3 linked regions of the Anaerocolumna sp. AGMB13020 genome follow. The protein of the gene in region 3 interacts with the protein of the main gene of each other region in a pairwise test. Links are inferred from orthologs where the notes say so. Each region holds a gene or a part of one and is shown on either strand. Other genes may lie near its edges. The genes, in order: R2R35_RS00790, sfsA and R2R35_RS22120.

What was found.
Region 1: the proteins of R2R35_RS22120 (region 3) and R2R35_RS00790 interact in binary tests that used the Escherichia coli proteins (3 or more experiments, as listed by UniProt). The link is inferred for Anaerocolumna sp. AGMB13020 from one-to-one orthologs.
Region 2: the proteins of R2R35_RS22120 (region 3) and sfsA interact in binary tests that used the Escherichia coli proteins (3 or more experiments, as listed by UniProt). The link is inferred for Anaerocolumna sp. AGMB13020 from one-to-one orthologs.

Annotation. Positions count from the first base shown.
Region 1 is NZ_CP136910.1:163,738-171,243, reverse strand. The notes cover bases 370-3,363. They hold R2R35_RS00790 (ABC transporter ATP-binding protein), read right to left. Parts: upstream 2,401-3,363; coding sequence 1,339-2,400; downstream 370-1,338. Other genes in these bases: cysT (sulfate ABC transporter permease subunit CysT), read right to left, coding at 3,245-3,363; cysW (sulfate ABC transporter permease subunit CysW), read right to left, coding at 2,402-3,229; R2R35_RS00795 (adenylyl-sulfate reductase subunit alpha), read right to left, coding at 370-1,264. Outside these bases: more of R2R35_RS00795, read right to left, coding at 1-369; more of cysT, read right to left, coding at 3,364-4,075; R2R35_RS00775 (sulfate ABC transporter substrate-binding protein), read right to left, coding at 4,104-5,147; R2R35_RS00770 (helix-turn-helix transcriptional regulator), read right to left, coding at 5,651-6,607; R2R35_RS00765 (pyridoxamine 5'-phosphate oxidase family protein), read left to right, coding at 6,730-7,158; R2R35_RS00760 (hypothetical protein), read left to right, coding at 7,330-7,506. UniProt on the Escherichia coli protein: Part of the ABC transporter complex CysAWTP involved in sulfate/thiosulfate import. Responsible for energy coupling to the transport system.
Region 2 is NZ_CP136910.1:3,712,820-3,720,084, reverse strand. What follows is about bases 3,161-5,913. They hold sfsA (DNA/RNA nuclease SfsA), read right to left. Parts: upstream 5,009-5,913; coding sequence 4,313-5,008; downstream 3,161-4,312. Other genes in these bases: R2R35_RS15400 (hypothetical protein), read right to left, coding at 5,788-5,913; R2R35_RS15405 (hypothetical protein), read left to right, coding at 5,448-5,717; R2R35_RS15415 (bacteriohemerythrin), read right to left, coding at 3,821-4,213; R2R35_RS15420 (glycosyltransferase family 4 protein), read right to left, coding at 3,161-3,504. Also shown: thrS (threonine--tRNA ligase), read right to left, coding at 1-1,144; more of R2R35_RS15420, read right to left, coding at 2,281-3,160; more of R2R35_RS15400, read right to left, coding at 5,914-6,750; R2R35_RS15395 (sigma-70 family RNA polymerase sigma factor), read right to left, coding at 6,753-7,265. UniProt on the Escherichia coli protein: Binds to DNA non-specifically. Could be a regulatory factor involved in maltose metabolism.
Region 3 is NZ_CP136910.1:5,265,647-5,272,949, forward strand. Bases 3,091-5,881 are described here. They hold R2R35_RS22120 (glutamate-5-semialdehyde dehydrogenase), read left to right. Parts: upstream 3,091-3,759; coding sequence 3,760-5,004; downstream 5,005-5,881. Other genes in these bases: R2R35_RS22115 (5-formyltetrahydrofolate cyclo-ligase), read left to right, coding at 3,091-3,507; R2R35_RS22125 (hypothetical protein), read left to right, coding at 5,175-5,687. In the rest of the region: R2R35_RS22100 (NAD(P)/FAD-dependent oxidoreductase), read left to right, coding at 1-1,641; proB (glutamate 5-kinase), read left to right, coding at 1,831-2,682; R2R35_RS22110 (DUF896 domain-containing protein), read left to right, coding at 2,741-2,950; more of R2R35_RS22115, read left to right, coding at 2,950-3,090; tRNA (N6-isopentenyl adenosine(37)-C2)-methylthiotransferase MiaB, read left to right, coding at 6,348-7,303. UniProt on the Escherichia coli protein: Catalyzes the NADPH-dependent reduction of L-glutamate 5-phosphate into L-glutamate 5-semialdehyde and phosphate. The product spontaneously undergoes cyclization to form 1-pyrroline-5-carboxylate.

The sequences.
Region 1 (7,506 bases), 5.1 Mb from region 3 along the record:
CCGCTGCCGGAGTTTGATTTTCTGCTTTGTATGCAGTAGATTTTTTCTCCTTATCTTCTTGCTTTCTATCTTCAAGTGCGGCCAGAGCGGCAATCTCTCCTTCAACCAAAGCACCGGTTACATATTTCTGGGGACATCCACCGGCCACATCTCCTGCTGCGTATAAGCCTTTTATGGTAGTGCGTCGCTTTGTATCCACCCAATACCCACTGGCCGTGTGCCCGCCGACAATATAAGGTTCGGTACCTTCAATTTCTACATTTTGCTGACTGGGGTTCTTTCCGGCCTCAATCCACTTTAAGGTTTGACTGGGGGCCATGTTCAGGTAAGCTTTTTTGAGTTCTTCATCCTGCAAGGCGGTGATGCCTTCCGTTCTAAGATAACAGGGACCTCTGCCTTCAAGCGTTTCCTTCACTGTACCGTATACACGTTCAGAGGTCGTAATTCCGTATTTGGTTTCATAGACCTCACCGAAAGAATTCACCTGACTGGCACCTACACCTTGTGCGATGGTGCCTGTAGGAGCAATGGTATCCTTACATCTTAAGGCAATGAATCTCATTTCAAAGGTAGTCATCTCTGCTCCGGCACGTATTCCCATGGCATATCCGGCGCCTGTATTAAAGGGGGGATACCACATCTTATGTCTGGAGAATCCGGGATTATTAGGCCGATATAATCCTGCGGCACCACCAGTTGCACAAATGACCTTATCTGCTCTTATTTCATAGAGTATTTCCTCCTCTATACTAAAGGCAAAAGCTCCAAGTATCCGGTTATCCTTTATAATATAATCCGTAACATTTACCCGGTTTAATATTTTAACATCTTCCAAGCTGCTAACGGCATCTGCCAGAATTGGTTTGATATTTTCCCCGTTTATTTTTATGTTACGATTACCTCTGGCTACATATTCCCCCTGCTCATCCTTTAGTATGATAAGTCCAAGGTCCTCCAGCTTCTTAGTAACCCGGTTAAGCCCCTGGGACATGGTAAGCAGGAGATCTTCCCTAACAATATGGTCTGCATCTTTTTTAGCATACTCTACATAGTCTTCCGGTGTTCTGCCTTTCACAATATAAGCATTGATTGCATTTACACCAGCTGCCAGACATCCGCTGCGTTTAATATTAGCTTTTTCCGCTATAAGAACGGCGGCATCGGAATGTTCCCTGACGGTAAGAGCTGCATAACAGCCTGCAGTTCCTCCGCCAATTATCAATATATCTGTAGTAAGCTGTTTTAGCTTTAATTTTTTTCCCATGAAATCCTCCGTGAATATTTATCAAAGTCCATCAATCCCGCTAAGATTTAATCAAAACATGAAATAGAAAAATGTTATATATAGATAGGATTCTTATCTTCTATTGCTTTATTTTCCAAAACCAGATTGCCTTGCTCACCAAAGGTAAACAAACGGTAAATCAGTACATTCACCTCTTCCCCTGTACTTAATGGAACTTCCTCTAAAGATCTGGTGGCGGTGAGCTGATAATCTTTCACTCTTATCTTTATTTCTGAATAGCTTCCACGAAAGGAAACTTTCTCAACAATCCCGGCTTCTACGGAATTCGGATAGAGAAGAGCTTCTTCTTTTCTGCTGACTTTTATAAATTCCGGTCGGATTATGGCTTTTGAACCACTCTGTGCTCCTTTAAAGCCGATGAGTCTGCTGTAATCCTCTAAGAGTGATGACTGACCTACAAACTCTGCAACAAAGAGAGATTCAGGATTACGATAAATATCCAGAGGAGAACCTTTTTGTTCAATTCTTCCTTTGTTCGTTATTATGATTTCATCAGCTACTTCGATGGCTTCATCCTGGTCATGGGTAACAAAGATACTTGTTATACCAACCTTATTGATAGTTTCTTTCAGCCAGCTTCTTAGTTCCTGCCTAACCTTGGCATCAATGGCTGCAAAAGGTTCATCTAATAAAAGCAGCTGAGGATTAGGAGCCAGAGCCCTTGCAAATGCAACTCTTTGCTTCTGTCCGCCAGACAGCTGGTGTGGATAACGGTTACCTAATCCCTCAAGTCCGATGAGTGACAGTAATTCCTCCACCCTTTCCTTGCTTTCCTTTTTATTTTTCTTCTGGATTTCAAGACCAAAGGCAATGTTGTCGTATACCGTCATGTAACGAAATAAGGCATAATTTTGAAATACAAAGCCAATCCCTCTTTTACTGGCAGGCAGATCATTGACACGGCTGCCATTGATAAAGATATCGCCGGAGTCCGGATATTCAAGACCTGCCAGCATACGAAGAATGGTTGTCTTTCCGCTTCCGCTGGGGCCTAGTAAACCGATAAGCTTCCCCTTTTCTATACCGAAGCTGATATGATCGGAGGCTTTAAAATCTCCGAAGGTTTTATTTATGTTTTTCATTTCTACATGCATTTCAGACACCAGCCTTTTTCATTTTATATTCCAGAATATTTCTGATAATTAATAGGATAACAGCTAAAATTACCAGCATTGAGGATACAGCAAAAGCTGCGGTAAAGTTAAACTCACTGAAGAATATTTCCACCTGCAGGGGTAAGGTTATCGTCTTGCCCCTTAAATGTCCCGATAAGACAGATACTGCGCCGAATTCTCCCATTGCTCTGGCGGTACATAATACGACTCCATATAGAAATGCCCATTTAATCTGAGGAAAAGTAATCCTTCGAAAGATTCGAAAGGCTCCGGCCCCCATAATAGCTGCTGCTTCTTCCTGATCAGAACCCTGTGCATTGAGAACGGGTATGATCTCTCTTGATATAAAGGGAAAGGTTACGAAAACGGTACCAAGGATAACGCCAGGAACTGCAAAGACAATTTTGATATCCAGTAATGTCAGCAGGCCATGAGTCCATCCGATTCGCCCAAAGGTAAGAATAAATATCAGACCTGCTATGATAGGTGAAATGGCAAAGGGAATGTCTATTAAAGTTGTCAGCAGTTTCTTCTTCCTGAATTGATATTTTGTTACAGTCCAGGCTGCAAACAGACCAAATACTGTATTTACTGCCACTGCAGCCAAAGTAGCTTCCAGGGTTAATAGAAGGGCTTTTAAGGTATAGGTATCAAATACTGCTTTCTTATATACTTCAATACCATTTCTTAAAGCTTCCGTAATTACAACCACCAAGGGCATGATTAGCATAATAAACAAGAACAGAATACTTATGGTAATCAGAAAAACCGGTATGAACTTTGATTCCTTCTGCTGCGTTTTTTGCATTATGACGGCTCCTTTCTATTCCCTGGTAAATTTATTGGCATATACCTGCACTGAGTTAATGGCAAATAAGATAATAAAGGAAAAGGCCAGCATCACTAAAGCTATGGCGTTCGCACCGTCATAGTTGAACTGTTCCAATTTACTCATTATCAGGAGAGGAGCGATTTCTGTCTTAAAGGGAATATTACCTGCTATAAAGACAACGCTGCCATACTCTCCTACAGCCCTTGCAAAAGCAAGACCGAAACCGGTAAGCAGTGCCGGTCTGATCTCCGGAAATACTATACGAAAGAATATTTTTGCTCTGCTGGCACCAAGAACATTCGCTGCTTCTTCATATTGGGGATCCAGATCTTCAAGCACCGGCTGTATGGTTCTTACTACAAAAGGTATTCCTATAAATACCATAGCAACAATGATTCCAAGTTTTGAGTAAGAAACCTTTATTCCCCATGCTCCCAGAAATTTTCCTATCATTCCTTTGTCAGAGTAAAGGGTGGTAAGGGCGATACCGGCAACAGCTGTAGGCAGGGCAAAGGGAAGTTCAATGAGCCCGTCTATCAATCTCTTAAAAGGAAACTCATACCGTACAAGTATCCAGGCTAATATCACACCAAAAACTGCATTGATAATTGCGGCAATAAGGGAACAGGAAAAACTCACCACATAACCGGATACAATTCGTTTGTCCGTAACCGTATCAAAAAAAGTATGTATTCCCATCGTAGAGGCATTAAGTACCAGAGAAGCCATTGGAATCAGTACAACTAAGCTGAGTAAGGTTAAAGTGACTCCCATGGAAATTCCAAATCCAGGGATTACCTGCTTTCTTTTACGACGTTTCATAGGTCTTAAAGCCTCCATTTATTCTTTTTTATTCACCGGTATATATCTGATCAAATATACCACCGTCGTCGAAATGTTTTTCCTGCGCCTGTTTCCAACCACCGAATAACGGGTCGTCAATGGTTAACAGTTCCAGATCAAGGTTGAAAACATCTTTGAATTCTTTTAATATTTCTGGGTTCGTAGGTCTGTAATAGTTCTCTCCTGCTAGCTTCTGCCCTGCATCAGAGTAGAGATATTCCAGGTAAGCTGTAGCAACTTCTCTTGTTCCTCTGTCATCTACCACCTTATCCACAAGGGCTACAGGCGGTTCTGCAAGGATGCTTATGCTTGGTGTAATTATTTCATATTCATCCGGGTTTTCCTTAATGGAAAGGTAAGCTTCATTTTCCCAGGCCAGTAGTACATCTCCCTGACCATTTTCCACAAAAGTAGTGGTTGCACCTCTGGCACCGGAATCCAGCACCAATACGTTCTGGAAAAGCTTCTTAATGTACTCCTTAATCTGCGTTTCATCGTGGTTATAGGTTTTATCAGCATATCCCCAGGCAGCCAGGTAATTCCATCTGGCACCACCGGAGGTCTTAGGATTGGGAGTGATTATTTTAACGTCCTCTCTTATCAGGTCATCCCAATCATTTATCTGTTTTGGATTGTCTTTACGAACCAGGAATACGATTGTTGAAGTATAAGGAGAACTGTTATTTTCAAATTCACTCTGCCATCCGGCTTCAATAAGTCCGGCTTCTTCGATAGCAGTAATATCATAACCCAGTGCCAGGGTGACAACATCTGCTTCATTACCTTCAATAACAGAACGAGCCTGCTTTCCGGAGCCTCCATGGGATGGCACAACAGTAACCTCCTGACCGGTCTTCTCTTTCCAGTATTTTGCGAATTCTTTGTTATAGGCTTCATAAAATTCTCTGGTAGGATCGTAAGATACATTCGTAATTTCCACAGATTTTGCACTTGATACATCCACATCTTTACTCTTGTTGCCACAACCAGCCAATACCCCCGTTACTAATGCCATTGTTAATCCGAACGTAAACAGTTTTCTGATTTTCATAAATACTCCTTTCCTCCTTCATAAAGCCTGCTATTGACTATTGCTGATAAGTCAAAGATAATAGCTTCTGATCAAAACAGATGATATTAATTCATATATGATTACTATGATTTATGATTATACTTTAGAAGTAATAGTTATGCAACAGTAAAAAGGTAAAACGTTTGCGTAGCTGTTAATATGCATAAATCCTGTATTTTAAAATCTTTGAGAAGACAAAAAAACAGACTCTCAACTAAATAATAGTTTAGAATCCGCTTTTTTGTTAATAAATTGGTTACAGCTTCTTTTTATTTTACCGCATTATTTTTTATTTGGCTACTGTTAAAGCACGTTGTATCATGTATTTTTCAAACCATGGTTATGATATCAGGAAAGAACTGCACCAGACAGTTATTGTTCCTGATAGTTTCTGCATTTACCTGCACATCTCTGGTACAGTCATTAATATTTGAGCAATTCTGCTTATACTTGGCCTGCTTGCCGTTAGCATTCCCCATAAATTACTGTAGAAGCGGGCGGGTATAAAGCCTGGCCAGATTATCGATTCTACGGATAAGTTCATTTCTAACTTCCACAGGTTCTAAACATTCACATTTATCGCCAAAGCCTAGAATAAGATTATATCCGGAATCGTCATCAATAAACGGTAACAGGGCTATAAAATGATCTTCATTAAAGGGGGTAATATTTTCATTTCCGCAATAATCTATGACCTTATCCCTCACAGATTCGTGAATACGTAATTTAACGGTGATTTGCTTTTTATCCATCATGTCCGTAAATTCAGAAATTATATGCGGTAATTCCCTGGGCAATTCCCGCAATGAAAATAACTCGTTAAGAATTTGCAGCTCTGACATACGTACCAATTTAAATAAACGAAATTCATTTCGTACTAAGCAAAACCCCATTAGATAGCAGCTATGTGCTTTTATCATAACTCTATACGGTTCAACTTTACGCTTACTTGTATGCCCGGAACGATTAAAATACGCAAAAGAAATCAATTGCTGGTTTTTCACAGCCTCTTTGATTTCAGAAAAATAAGTTTGCACTTTGGGATGTTCTTTCCACGGCTGTAAATCTAATAAAACTTGATTGGAACGTAACTCTATTTCATTGGCTTGTTCTGCAGGGATAAGGCTTTGTATTTTTGCTGTAGTATGAACTATTTCTTCTCTACTCATGACGGCTGATACCCCCTGTAAGCCTCTTAATAAGGCTACGAGGTCAGAAACGGAAAATACATTCTTGTCAATTTTATATTTTTCCATAATCTGAAAACCACCGTTGACTCCGGTAGTTGAAATAATCGGTATGCCAGACATATCAATTGTTTCTATATCGCGATAGATTGTTCTAAGTGAAACTTCAAATGTTTCCGATAACTCTCTGGCGCTGACTTTTTTCTTTTCAAGTAGCAGCAAAATAATCGATATCAGTCTGTCAATCTTCATTTTTTATTCCTTTCGATGAACAAGAAAATGATTACTTTTATTTATTTTAAAACACTGACATAATGCTGTCAAGGTTACCATGTTAGTCTAAAAGCATAATAATCATAAGGAGGTAGACCAGTATGGAGTATACTGAAAAATATCAGGAAATTGTTCAAAAAGCATATTCTATTGCATTAGCAACAGCGATTGACAACAAGGCGAATATCCGCTGTGTATCAAGTTGTTTTGATCCGGTCAGACCCAGCGTCATTTACTTTTCTACTAACAGAAATATGCCAAAGGTGACTGAATTTGCAAGAAATAATGAGGTTGCTTTCACAACTGTCCCTGCACCTGCCGATGGACATATTCATGTTCGCAGCCAAAAAGCTACCGTTCATAAGAGCGACTTTACCATTGATGAATTAAAGGACATGTTTATAACGCAGATTCCAGGCTTTGAAAGAACACTGGAAATGGCAGGCAGGTTTTTAGATGTATATGAAATTCATGTTAAAGAAGCAATTGTTGTGCTTGGACCTATGCAGACAGGAACGGTTACATTCTAACTGTGCTAATCTATAGAATGAAACGTTGCCAGACAGTAGAAATAGTAAGCTGTAGTCTTATGTACAATATTTTAAGTAAAATAGTAGCTTATGCCACATAATTTGATGCTGTCTTTTTTCTTAATTGAATCGGTAAATAAGAATACTGCATAAAGGATAAGGTGATTGACTATGAAAAAAGTAAAGGTATGTAAACGCTGTTCTAATTTCAACAAGGATGAGATTGCAGCATATGCAAAGGAGAGTAATTGCAATCTGGAATTTGGTTGCGTAAGCAGATGTAAAAAGAAATACCCTGGGTTAAGAGATAGATTTTTTGGACGCATTGATGGAAATCTTACAATATGT
Region 2 (7,265 bases), 1.6 Mb from region 3 along the record:
TAGTGAACTGGCGTACACGGGTTAAGCCGTGCATCTCACCGGAATCCTCGTTACGAAACAGAGTTGAAGTCTCACCTAAACGGATAGGAAGATCACGGTAAGATCTCTGTTCGGATTTGTATACATAATACTGGAAGGGGCAAGTCATAGGACGTAGTGCATATACTTCTTTATCTTTTTCTTCATCTCCTAAAACAAACATTCCCTCTTTGTAATGGTCCCAGTGACCGGAGATTTTATACAGGTCGCTTTTTGCCATAAATGGAGTCTTTGTTCTGACATAACCTCTTTTTTCCTCTTCGTCTTCGATCCATCTCTGCATTGTCTGCATGATCTTAACACCGTTTGGCATAATAAGAGGAAGTCCCTGTCCGATTACATCAACCGTTGTAAATAATCCCATTTCACGGCCTAGCTTGTTGTGATCACGTTTCTTGATATCTTCCAAATGAACAAGATAAGCATCCAGGTCTGCATTCTTTGTATAAGCAGTACCATACACTCTGGTTAACATCTTGTTTTTTTCAGAACCTCTCCAGTAAGCACCGGAGGAGGAAATTAATTTGATAGCCTTAATACCTTTTGTGCTCATCAAGTGTGGTCCTGCACAAAGATCGGTAAATTCTCCCTGACTGTAGAAGGAAATTTCTTCTCCTTCGGGCAGGTCTTGAATCAGTTCAACCTTATATGGCTCATTTTTTTCTTCCATAAAGCGGATAGCTTCTTCTCTTGGAAGGGTAAAGCGCTTGATCTCCGCACCTTCCTTTATAATCTTCTTCATTTCCTTCTCTAACTCATCCAGCGCTGCTCTGTCAAATGGCTCTACATCAAAGTCATAATAAAAACCAGTATCAATGGAAGGACCTATTGCAAGCTTTGCAGCTGGATACAGTCTTTTTACTGCTTCTGCAAGTACATGAGAGGTAGTGTGTCTGTATGCTGCTTTTCCGCCCTCGCTGTCAAAGGTAAGGATGCTTAAGCTGCTGTCCTCTGCTACAACGGTTCTAAGGTCCACTACCTTTCCGTTAAGCTCTGCTGCACAGGCATTTCTGGCAAGTCCTTCACTAATATCCTTTGCAATATCTATGATTGCCATTTGATTTTCGTATTCTTTTACTGATCCGTCTTTTAATGTTATCTTCATACAAGTAACCATTCCTTTCCCATAGCTGCATTCTTTTGAATACATGCTTCTTTTTGTTTGAATTTTCATTCCTGAATATCCAATCTTTGATTGTATATTCCCTGTTTCTGCCGTTCCCGTTATGGGGACAGTTTATATTACATCCTGCTGATAAAAAGGCATCAAAAAAGCTCATCACTTTCGCCTGCCTTATAGCAGCTCGAAAGGGACGAGCATATATCTCGCGGTTCCACCCTCATTGGATTGTTAAATTCCCACTTCATTAGATGATAACGGAATCACCGGATCGGATTAGGACCACTCAGAGGTAGTTTTCGGATGTTTCCTGGCGGGATATTCTCAGCACCTCATATCCCTCTCTGTGTCATTTCACATCTTACTCGTCTCTTCAACGCGTTTTCTTATTGATAAACCTCATTATAGCATTTCAGCAATTTTTGTCAAGTGGTATTTTGCACCTTGTTAAGCAGTTGTATAAAGGCAGGTTGTGGCAGTGGTACGAAAACCCGCCTTGCTATTTGTACGTTTTGGTTCGGAGAAGAACCCTTATTCCACTAAAACTTCAGTAATTGCTTAGGACAGTATTGAATAAGCCAAACTCGCGAAGAAACCAGCAGAACTATGCTGGTTTCTTATATGCTCAAACAGTGGCTTATTCAATACTTAGCGCAACTACTGAAGTTTAAGTGTCATAAGGAACCTTTCCGAGACCTAATCTACCAAATAGCAAGGTGGGTTTTCTCCGTTACTGGCATGCTTTGCAGATATAGTTATTAAGTATTTCTTTTTTTATGATTACTATATAGATGTGTTTATTTCTGTGTGGGTGTGTTTATTTATGCTAAGAAATTAGGATAGCTTTAATTTATTTTTTCTATTCACAATTTTCACATTTTAGATTCTTTCGTTTATTTTAAGGTTAACACTGAAGAATGATGGTTTACATACAGCGTTTTAATAATAAAATCCATTAATAAGATGAAGTTGAATTAAACTTTTCTTGTATTTATTATTTGGGATATACGGATTAATAATATCCTATAACAGCATATCGCTCATTTAGCTTTTAAAAATTTTCGAAAATATAATACAGCTTCCATATGGATTTTATAATGATATCCGTATGGAAGCTGTGGTTAAAATGGCATTTTCAGATAATTTATTTTTTTTGCTTCAGAGATGCCGGTCTGTTCAGAATAGCGTTCATTTCCAAGAACGTCCTCATAGACGTCTTCAACGCTTTTTCCAAAGGTCTCTGTTGAGAATTTCTGCATGAGTTCTCTGGCATTTTCTCCGTAAGGTGTTTCTTTGTCTGTAAAGAGGACTTTATCCAGGCTTTCTATCAATCCTTTTTGATCGGTGAATTTATAGCCGTTTATTCCATCAAAGAGGATGCCGTCCAGGCATCTGTCTTCTCTGGCTACTGCCGGTATTCCTGCGGCCATGGCTTCTATATAGGTTAAGCCCTGTGTCTCACTTTGTGAGGCACTGACGAATACGTCTCCTAGTTGATAATAGAGACCGATAGTATCCCAAGGTTTGGAGCCTGCAAATATTATTTTCTGCTGCAGGTCAAGTTCTGCTACCCTGTCCTTTAGTTCATCCATTTCCGGTCCGCTTCCTACAATCAGGAATTTGACCGGTTTGCCGTCTTTCATATAGTACTCCATGGCATTGATGGTTTCTATGATATTCTTTTCTCTGGATACCCTGCCTATATAGAGTATGACTTTTTCTTCTTTTAAAATGCCGTACTCGGTCTTGATTTGATCGATATCTTCTTGTTTATATAAAGCGGGATTGAACTTTTTAAGATCTACACCTGTTGGTATGACGGATATTTCTCTGTATACGCTGTATTTTTGCAGCAGTTCTTTTACCTTTTCTGTAGGTACGATTACTCTGGCTACTGAGTTACAGCATACTTTTGTAAATATTCGTACAAAGGCCTTGGCTCTTGCATCCAGTGCTTTGAAATGGGGAAGATAATGGGTGTAGTCTTCGTATATTGTGTGGTAGGTGTGAATCATTGGTATCTTTAACTCTTTTGCCATAATCCTCCCGAATATTCCTAAGGAAAATTCCGTATGGGTATGGATGATATCCAGATTCAATTTTTTTATGATTCCTGCTAGTTTCGGCAAGTAGAACATTCCGATACGCCTCTCCGTAATCAGAATAAAGGGCAAGCTTGGAACACGGAAGACATTGTATTCATATTCCGGTGCTCCCGGAGTCGTTGTTGTAAACACATATACCGTGTGTCCCAGAGCTTCCAGTTCTTTCTTTAATATATATACCGAATTAGCAACCCCGTTTATCTCGGGGTAGTAGGTTTCCGTAAATAATCCTATATTCACGACATCTCTCCTTTTATTGGAGTTTCTTACAATGGCTCACAAACATGAAAAAAGCTTCAATTTGGAGGCTGTATGGTTTCGGCATGAATAGCTAAAATACTAATATTAGTACTACTATTAGTATGCTGACTTCTCCATGCGAAATACAGTTAAATTAAGGCATTCTGCCTTTTCATATGTATTATATAAGCTAAATTAGGTTATTTAACCTACGGCATTTTTGAAAATACAGCCTATTTAAACCTTTGTTCGAATACAAAAGGAAAAAATTAAAGTTTAACTTATATTTAAAATTTAGCTTATATTAGAATTTTATTTATAGCTTTCCAATTAGCATATCCTTTTCAAGAATGTGATGTACCAGCCAGTCATTTAAGAATTCCAAAATATCCAATAGTGTCTCTGTTTGATTATGATCCATGTCCGCAAAGTTTACATCATTTATTTTTTCCAGAAAATCCTCATGTTCTGTTTTTTGAGAAAATAATTTTTTATGTCCGATGCTCATCATATACGCTTCTTCATCTGAAAAATGTTTGGTTGCATAATCTTTTAGTCTTAGTATGATTGCTACAATATCATCGAATTTATCCACTACAAATTCGTCTTTTAATAGCATATATGCTTCGTCAGCTATGCGAAACAGTTCTTTATGCTGTGTATCAATAAGCTCTATACCGGTATAATATTCATCCTTCATTTCGTACATTTTGATTTCTCCCTTTATCACAGTTATAGTGTTTTTCTATAAAATTTCCAGAGTCTTTTAAAACTGCTTGTGCGGGGCATTCAGAAGGGTACCGTGTGTTCAGGCGCGCCCTTGTACCAGCTTAACCGGTACGGCAGATTTCAGTTTTAGGCTATTAGGTTCTACCTGACAATCCATTGCTAAAATTTGAACCCCCTGGCTGCTTGCCTGACGTAAGGCATCTCCAAATTCCTTGTGTGTTCTGTCATTTGGTGTAAAGTATTCCACTCCCTCCATCTGTATCACAAAAAGAATATATGCCTCATATCCTTCCTGCAGGCACTTACACAGTTCGTTTATATGCTTAACTCCCCTTTCCGTAGGGGCATCAGGGAAAAGTACTGTTCCTTCCTCTTCCAGTGTCACTCCTTTCACTTCAATAAATGCTTTTCTTTCAGGAGTCTCCACATAAAAATCAAATCTGGAGTTCTCATATACCTGCTCGGGCTTTATCTTAACCGTGTCTTTCATAAGGTTCCCATTTGCCAGCCATTCATGCACTGCTTTATTGGGTGCCTGGGAATCCATATTTATTAAACGGGTGCCTTTTTCAACTGCAATCAATGAATATTTGGTACTGCGCTTACTATTATCTGATTCCTCCAGGTAGACTGTTGCACCTGGTATCAGAAGTTCTTTACAGCGTCCTGTATTCTTAACATGACATTTATGTATTGTACCTTCTACCTCTACATAGGCAATAAAACGATTTGGCCTTGATAGGAAGGTACCTTTTATAACGCTGTTGTATAACATTTTTGTTCCTCTTTTCTATGCATTGTCAAACAACCGGTCAATTAGCATAGTATCTTTTGGGGCTTATTATTCTGTTATGTCATTTCATTATAGCATTTCTGTAAATTCTCAGCAATATCTAATTTCGGCCAGTAAATTTTTCTTTCCTTTTAGCCTTTATTGTCTTATAATAATAGATAATCATAGTTGACATAAGCTTCTGTATTTCCCAAATATTGAAAGCTATGCTGATGGTATGTCATTCTCACTAAGACTTTATCAGCTTATCGATCAGCTATTATGAACCAAGAAGAATTAGTATTACGAAAGATATCCTGCTGAGAACCGGGATAATAAAAGCGGTAAATATGCAAGCTTACGATGCAAAATTTATCCTTTAATGTGTATAATTTCAATCGCAAAATGCATATACTGTTAAACGAAAGGAAGTATGTTCATTATGAAGAAATTCGGAAAATTTTTATTCGGTACTATCTCCATTGCTACCTTGGCCGGCGGTGCTTATTACCTTTACAAGAACGTATTGAACAAAGACACGGCAGACGATTTTGATGATTTCGAAGACGATTTTGAGGACTTTGATACGGAAGAAGATACTCCCGCTTCTGACAAAAAAGAAACCAGAGAATATGTATCTATAAATATTACCTCTGATGCGCAGGATGCTGCCAAAGAGGAAGAAACCTCTGAAGAAGCTGAAGAGAAATAATCTTCAGAAGAATAAAAATAGAAAGCAGCTGCCTAAAACCTAATTTAAGCAACTGCTTTTTTCTTTGTGATTAATTCGTTTTAAATTCCGCAAGCTTCTTTAATAAATCCGCCTGCTCCTTCACTGTATATATGACACTCTTCCCTGCCAGGCGTCCATCGGTTACTTTTACTGTTTCCGGATAGAAGTCGTAGGTAATGATATTTTTATCTTGTGTAGTGATATCAATGCTGTAAAGTAGATCTGTTTCTTCCGTTTCTGATACCTGTACCGTATAAACTGCCAGCAGAGCATATAGTTCAGCAGCTTTCTCAGACGGTTCCTCCAGTGACTTTTCTTCTGTTCCGGTTTGTTTTCCTTTCGCTTTATTTACTTGAAAGGTTACTACCTCGTCTGTATTTATGGGATAAAGTTCTGAAAGTACCTCCGGAGCAACCAGGGTTACCATACTGCTTTTCGCATCCGCTGCCGCTGTTGTGTCAACACCACTACCAGATGATGCTGTGATATCAACGGAGGCATCTCCCTCTGACGGCGCTTCTTTTGCAGTGCTTGCCGCTTCATCCTCTTCAATCCCCTGTACTGCTGAGGTTTCCGGTGCAGTCATTGTGTAATTTTCTGCCTTTCCAGCGTCAGCTATACCAAGCAGCTGCTGCTCTGACTTTTCATTCACCGAATTATCCTGTTTGGTTCCGGTAATACTGTTCTGATAAAGCCATACAGCCGATACCAAAAGCAGTACTGCCGCTGCCGCACCTGCAAAACGTCTTACAGGGAATTTTATAACAGGCTTTTTATCTCCATTGCGTTCCTGTTCTGTGTCAGCTTCGCCTCCAACCGGTATTTCTGCTGCTGTATTATCAGCATTCTTTTTATCTTCTGCTTCGGCTTCCTTGATTTTTAGAAGGGTTCTTTGTATCAGATCCTCGGATACGGTTAAATCATCCTTATCAAAGGAGGCATTCAGCAGTGCTTTTAATTCCATGTCATCCCTGACAGGTGAAGGATTTTTTCCAGTCTTATTCTTATCCATTGTTATATCCTCCCTTCAAGGCTAAGCTTTAGTTTGTCTTTTGCCCGGGAAAGGCGGCTTTTGGCCGTCCCCTCCGCTATTCCTAAAAGCTTTGCTGTCTCTGCAACAGACATATCCTGAAAATAAACACACAGCAGTACATCCTTATATTTCTGAGGCAACTGTATTACTGCATCTCTGACCAGCCTGTTTTCATCTTCCTGTTCCACTGCCACGAATTCATCCTTACCTGTCAGTGTATTCTCGTGAACTTCTGTAAACTGCATGACCTTCTGGTTCCATGCACTTTTCATATAGTCCTTGCACGTATTGATAGTTATACGGATTATCCATGTCTTTATATTGCTGTCTCCCTGGAAGGTATGAAGTTTCTGGTTTACCTTGATGAATACATCCTGAAAAATATCTTCTGCCAGATGACTGTCCTTTACATACATATAAGCGGTCCGTAATACATCGTTACCATATTCTCTGATCAAGGTTTCGATATCATGGACCTCCCTATTTTCCTGGTG
Region 3 (7,303 bases):
TCCCAGTTAAAATTAAGAGTTGGTCATAGTACAGGGGATTTATATAAGCTTGCGGCAAAAACCTTAAAAATAACAGAGCAGGAAATACAACAGCTTGTTATAACAAAGAAATCCATTGATGCCAGAAAAGAAGATATATTTTATGTCTATCAGGTAGAGGTACAGATAGCCGCTGAAGAGAAAAAACTTGCAAAACTAAAAGCGCCAAACGTAACCATCGCAAAAGCGGCTGGTTACGATTTTAAACCCTCCGGTATAAATAAGCTTTCTCAACGTCCTGTTATAGCTGGCTTTGGCCCTGCCGGATTATTCTGCGGGCTAATGCTTGCAAGAAACGGATACAATCCCATTATACTGGAACGTGGAGAAGAGGTTGACAGCCGTGTTAAATCGGTAGAAGAATTCTGGAAAAGCGGGAAGCTTAACAGAGAGTCCAATGTTCAATTTGGAGAAGGCGGTGCAGGAACCTTTTCTGATGGGAAGCTTAACACCCTTGTCAAAGACAAATGGGGAAGAAATCAGGAAGTTCTAAAGATCCTTGCAGAGCATGGAGCACCGGAGGAAATCCTATACCTTAATAAACCCCATATTGGCACGGATAAATTAAGAAACGTGGTGAAAGCCATCAGGGAGGAAATAAAAAGCCTTGGCGGTGAGGTGAGGTTCAATACCTGCCTTACGGATGTTAAGACTGAAAAAGGAACAATAACCGGAGTCGAACTAAACCATGAGGAGTTTCTTTCCTGTGATTGTCTGGTACTGGCATTGGGACACAGTGCAAGAGATACCTTTAAACTCCTTTGGGAGAAGAGAATGAAACTGACTTCGAAATCCTTCGCCATTGGACTTCGTATGGAACACCCGCAGATTCTGATCAGCCGGAACCAGTATGGCAACAGGTATACAGAGCTTCCTCCGGCAGACTATAAACTGACCCACAATGCTGTGAATGGCAGAGGGATTTATTCTTTTTGCATGTGCCCGGGCGGGTTTGTCGTAAACGCTTCCTCAGAAGAAGGTCGCCTTGCAGTAAATGGTATGAGTAATCATGCCAGAGATGAAAGGAATGCGAACAGTGCCTTAATCGTAACGGTTACTCCACCAGATTTTAAGGAACTGGTTCTGAAAGACGAGCAGGGCTTCAAAGAGACGTACGATGGTGTAGGTGCGGAGGAGAATCCTATGATAGGTGTTGAATTTCAAAGGATTTGGGAAGCAAAAGCTTATGAAGCCGGAAGAGGACGAATACCGGTGCAGCTCTATGGTGATTTCAAATGCAACAGGACAAGCAGCGGCTTTGGCAGCATAACACCGAATACCAAAGGGGAGTATAATCTGGCAAACCTAAGGGATTGTCTGCCGGAATATGTATCAACTGCACTGATGGACGGAATCCAGGCTTTTGAGAGAAGAATAGAAGGGTTTTCCAACGAAGAAGCTGTTTTAACCGGTGTGGAGACAAGAACCTCTTCCCCCCTTCGAATGGAACGGGATGAATTTTTTGAAGCCAGTATTAAAGGTATATATCCCTGTGGTGAAGGTGCTGGTTACGCCGGAGGAATCACCTCTGCGGCAATTGACGGAATCAAAGTATTTGAAGCGATTGCCTCCAAATATAAGGCAAATGAAGCATATAATTAGAATGATGTGGAATTATATGTATTCTGAGAGGGCAGCGTGGTAAAGGAATACAGTAATTTTTAACAAAATATACAAAGCGGATATTTACACCACATGGAAATTAATGTACAATAATAATAATTGTTATGAATATTAAGAGGGGCTGTCATCAGAGAGAGGATTTAAGCCTCGGGGAAGGATGAATCACAAGTGTCTTTAAGAGAACTGTTAAAGGATAAGAAAAGAATTGTTATTAAGATAGGATCATCTTCATTGACCCATGAAGAAACAGGACGTATCAATCTCTCTAAAATGGAGAAATTAGTACGTATACTGACAGATATCAGAAATCAGGGAAAAGATGTGATATTAGTATCCTCCGGAGCTATTGCTGTAGGAAAGGAAACGTTAGGCCTGCAAAAGAGACCAACTGAGAAAGTAGAGAAGCAGGCCTGTGCTGCAGTGGGACAGGCAAGACTGATGATGGTATATCAGAAGTTGTTTGCTGAATACAACCAGATTCCGGCACAAATATTAATGACCAAATATACAATGATTAATGATATCAGCAGAGCAAATGCTTTTAATACCTTTGAGGAATTGTTCCGAAAAGGTGTTATTCCAATTGTTAATGAAAATGATACTGTTTCTACCGATGAGCTTGAATTTGGTGATAATGATACTCTTTCCGCAATCGTTAGTGCGCTGATACAAGCTGACCTCTTAATACTGTTGTCTGATATAGACGGACTCTATACGGATGATCCGAAGAAAAATCCCCAGGCTGAGTTTATAGATTATGTCGAGCATATCGACACGAATCTGGATAATATGGCGAAGGATTCCTCTTCCTTAGTAGGAACAGGCGGAATGGCTACAAAGATCAGTGCTGCGAAGATTGCTACGGCTTCCGGTGCAGACATGGTAATAGCCAATGGTGAGGATGTCAGTGTAATCAGTGCTATTGTAAGCGGGGAGAATAAAGGTACCTTCTTTAAGGCTCATAAAGATGAAAAGTTCATATTATTGGACTATATCAGCACAAAACAATACTCAAAATAAAAAATAAGATGTATAAACAGCAATAAGTTTATAAACACAAATTAGAAGAGGAATGCATATGGAAGATTTAAAATTGACAAGAATAAATGAATTATACAAAAAATCTCAGGAAGCAGGACTTACGGCGGAAGAAAAAGAAGAGCAGGTGAAGCTTCGCGGTGAATATATCCAATCTGTGAGAAATAATCTAAGGGGTACGCTTAATCAGATAAGTATCTTAAATCCTGACGGGACGGTAACTGAACTATCAAAAAAGGATAAACATTAATGAAGAAAGAAGAGATAAGGCAGGAAATCAGAGAGCAGAAAGCATCCCTCTCCAAGGAGGTAATTGACCTGCAGAGCAGTATAATCAGAGAACAATTTCTGGCGTTAAGAGAATATAAGGAGTGCAGCCAGTTAATACTCTATGCAGCATTTAACCAGGAGGTCAATACACTGCCTTTGATCAGACAGGCACTCCTTGACGGTAAAAAAGTAGCACTCCCGAGAGTCATGAAGGAAACGATTGAATTTTATTATATCAACTCTATTTCCGATCTGGAAGAAAGCGCTTTTGGAATTCCGGAACCGGAGCCTGTTGATATACTTCAATTAGAAAAGAACTTTAATTTAATATTAGTACCGGGTCTGGCCTTTGACAAACAAGGAAATCGTATCGGGTATGGAAAAAGTTTTTATGACAGGTATTTTATATCCCACGAGGAATCTTTTCTAAAAATTTGCTTTGCCTATGGATTTCAAGTGTATGAGGAGATACCTTTTGAAGCACATGATGTTAAAATAGATATTCTCATAACCAAAGACGGCGTATTAAGAATATAATTCAAATGCTTATTATTCAGAAATTATTTAGTTCTATACATTAATATAGTCAGAAAAACTGGTTGTATCCTCCTATTAGGCAGTTCTGCTTTAACTTCGCTCATTGTGCTGAGCTGCCTGCACATAACTCATACAATCAGCTGTAAATAAGGCACAAGTGGTTTTCAAATATGAGCAGGGATATGTAATCGATTGTTCACAAATACGTTTTTTTGATAATCTATAAGCAAAAAAAGCAGAAAGGGTGATTTCATGGAGTTGGTAGAGATAGGAAAAAAGGCAAAAAAAGCGGCGACCCGTCTAAATACTCTCAGTCAGGAAAAGAAAATAGAGGGTCTGAAAGCAGCAGCCCAGGCATTAAAAAGTCATAGGGATAAAATACTAAATGCTAATATCTCAGACGTAGATAAGGCCAAAGAAAATGGTATGACGGATGCACTCATTGACAGACTGCGGTTAACGGAAGCCAGAATTGAAGCGATGGCGGAGGGGCTTATTGATATTGCAGCCTTAGAGGATCCTGTTGGTGAAGTTTTATCCATGAAAGAAAGACCAAACGGACTCTTGATTGGGCAGAAGAGAGTCCCAATGGGGGTTATCGGTATCATTTATGAATCCAGACCAAATGTTACAGCAGATGCTTTCGCTTTATGCTTTAAAACTAGTAATGCAGTAATATTAAGAGGCGGAAGCGATGCAATTCATTCCAATACTGCTATAGTAGATGTTATTCGAGAAGCACTTGCCCATACAGGTATAACAGAAGATGCCATACAGTTGGTTTGGGATACCAGCAGAGAAACTGCGAAACAGTTAATGTGCATGAATAAGTATGTTGATCTCTTAATACCCAGAGGCGGTACGGGGCTTATCAAAACAGTAGTAGAGAACAGTACCATTCCGGTAATTGAGACAGGAACCGGTAACTGCCATGTATTTGTGGATGAAACAGCCGACTTTGAAATGGCATTAAATATAATACACAATGCCAAAACCCAGCGTCTGGGGGTCTGTAATGCCTGTGAGTCACTGGTTGTGCACAGCAGTATAAAAGATACCTTTCTCCCGGTTTTATATGAAATGCTGCAAAAGAATCAGGTGATTATCAGAGGGGATGAAATCTCCAGAGAGATTTGTCCCAAGATAGAAGCAGCAACGGAAGAAGATTATGCTACCGAATACCTGGACAGAATCATTTCATTAAAAGTCGTGGATTCCATTGAAGAAGCCATAGAACATATTAATCAATATAATACTGGGCATTCAGAAGCAATTATTACAAAGGATTATAACAATTCCATGAAATTTCTGAACGAGATAGATGCAGCAGCAGTTTATGTTAATGCGTCAACCCGTTTTACCGATGGTGCAGAATTTGGGTTTGGAGCAGAAATCGGAATCAGTACTCAAAAACTCCACGCCAGAGGACCTATGGGGCTTCTTGCTTTAACCTCTACGAAATATATTATTTTCGGCAGCGGACAAATAAGGCCCTGAAGAAAGCCGGGTAAAAATAACGAAACGAATTAAGCTGCCTATGAAATTTGATTTATAAGGGCGTGTCAGAATATTTTTCAATAAAAAGACACATTCCAATAAATCCGGTTACATAGGCATTTTAGCAGTCAGTGATCATTCAATTTCATTACATTCGAAGAGGGGCAGATATGAATAAGCTGGAAAGACTGTTACATAAAGCAAAGAAACTGCAGGAGCCTGGAGCAGGAACTGTCCAGGAATATAATGAGACACTGTGGGATTTGGGACGGCAGGTATTAAATCTATATGTTAAAGGAAAGCTAAATATTGAAAAGAACAGTGTCTGTCAAATCCGAGACGAGAATGTATTAAATCTCAGCAGTTTTGTGAAGGAGGCCGGAAAATATCCACCGGCAGGAAAAGACCGTGAAGTTGATGAGTGTAGATTTACAGAAGCTATAGCATACTGCCATCTGGATTTATCAAAGGTGACGGAAGAAGCAGCCGGTAACAGATACCATGTTACTTACAGTTATTATCGTGGTGATAATAATCCCAGAGGAGTACCGGCAGCACTTGCAGATTTAATTTTGAGAGTATTTCGAATATGTAATTATTATGAGATTGATATTGAAACAGTCATTAATGAAAAACATGAACATTATAAGAAGAAATTAGATGAAAATAAGTATTTGCACTAGTAGGGGAGAATATAAGGTTATATATTCAAGGTAATATTTGTAATGCTGATATTATGGCAAGTATATGACTTACATTATAAATTAACAGGATGATATACAGTAGAAAGGCAGCATGTTATAATTTACCTGTATATGAATTAATAGGGGGAAGAAAGTTGGGGAAATACAGAAGATATTTTATTTTAGTTATTGTTATGGTAATATTTTATAGCTGGAGCAGTCTGGAACCACATGTTAGTGCAGCAGCTAACAGAACGAAAATTACAAAGTCCAATATAGCTGATGTAGAGAACAGTATACAGAGGAGTGTTATAAAAGGTTATCTATCTGATTATTCATGTGAGAGGATGAGAGCTTTATGTTAATATCATTATTTCTGATACTTTTCTATACATCAATAGGGTTTGTGTTTTTTCGATTGGCAGTATATTTTGGTAAGAAGATTCGGTTTCATAATATGTTTATTCATCTGAAGAGAGTCCTCTTAAGAATCAGATATAGATTTATGAAATAATGCCTGTAAGTGTTTTCCTGGGTAGCCTGCGCATATGCTGGTTACCCCGTTTTTGAGTTACTTGAGTATTGTATTTTCGGGCTACATAAGATATAATTTTAGGATGCGGCACCAGATAAATGTATATTGAAAGTTGAGAATATGGAATGAGCAGTGTACTTATGGATCTTGATGAATTTGATTTAAATAGCAAAGAACCTATAACCGAGCCGGAGCGCCAATATTATTTTATGGCAAAATGCAGGGAATGGGTAAGAAATAAAGAAAAAGAAATTAATCGTCCCTTAACCTTTTCGGTAGTTACCTTCGGGTGTCAGATGAATGCCAAGGACTCCGAGAAACTGGCAGGAATCCTGGAGCAGATAGGTTATCATCAGATAGAAGGAGAAGAGGCCGATTTTGTTGTTTACAATACCTGTACAGTAAGAGAGAATGCCAATACCCGTGTTTATGGAAGACTTGGATATTTGAACAGCTTAAAGAGAAAGAATCCCAATATGATGATTGCCCTGTGCGGTTGTATGATGCAGGAGGATGCAGTTGTAGATAAGATCAAGAAGAGCTACCGATTCGTAGATATGATCTTCGGAACGCATAATATCTTTAAGATGGCAGAACTTATGCATACCAGAATACACAGTAAGACCATGATAATCGATATCTGGAAGGATACCAATCTCATTGTGGAGGATCTGCCCAGCGAGAGAAAATACAAATTTAAAGCTGGTGTAAATATTATGTATGGCTGCAACAATTTTTGCAGTTATTGTATTGTTCCTTATGTAAGAGGCAGGGAGAGAAGCAGAAATCCCGAGGATATTGTAAAGGAAGTAAAAGAACTGGTAGCTGACGGCGTAATAGAAATTATGCTGCTTGGTCAGAATGTTAATTCCTATGGAAAAAGCCTTGAGGAGAAGACTACCTTTGCCGGTCTGCTTAAACTCTTGGAGGAAATAGAAGGACTTGAGAGAATAAGATTTATGACCTCTCATCCAAAGGACTTATCCGATGATTTGATTGAAGTAATGAAGAATTCAAAGAAGATATGTAAGCATCTTCATTTACCGGTTCAGGCTGGCAGTACCAATGTGTTAAAGAAGAT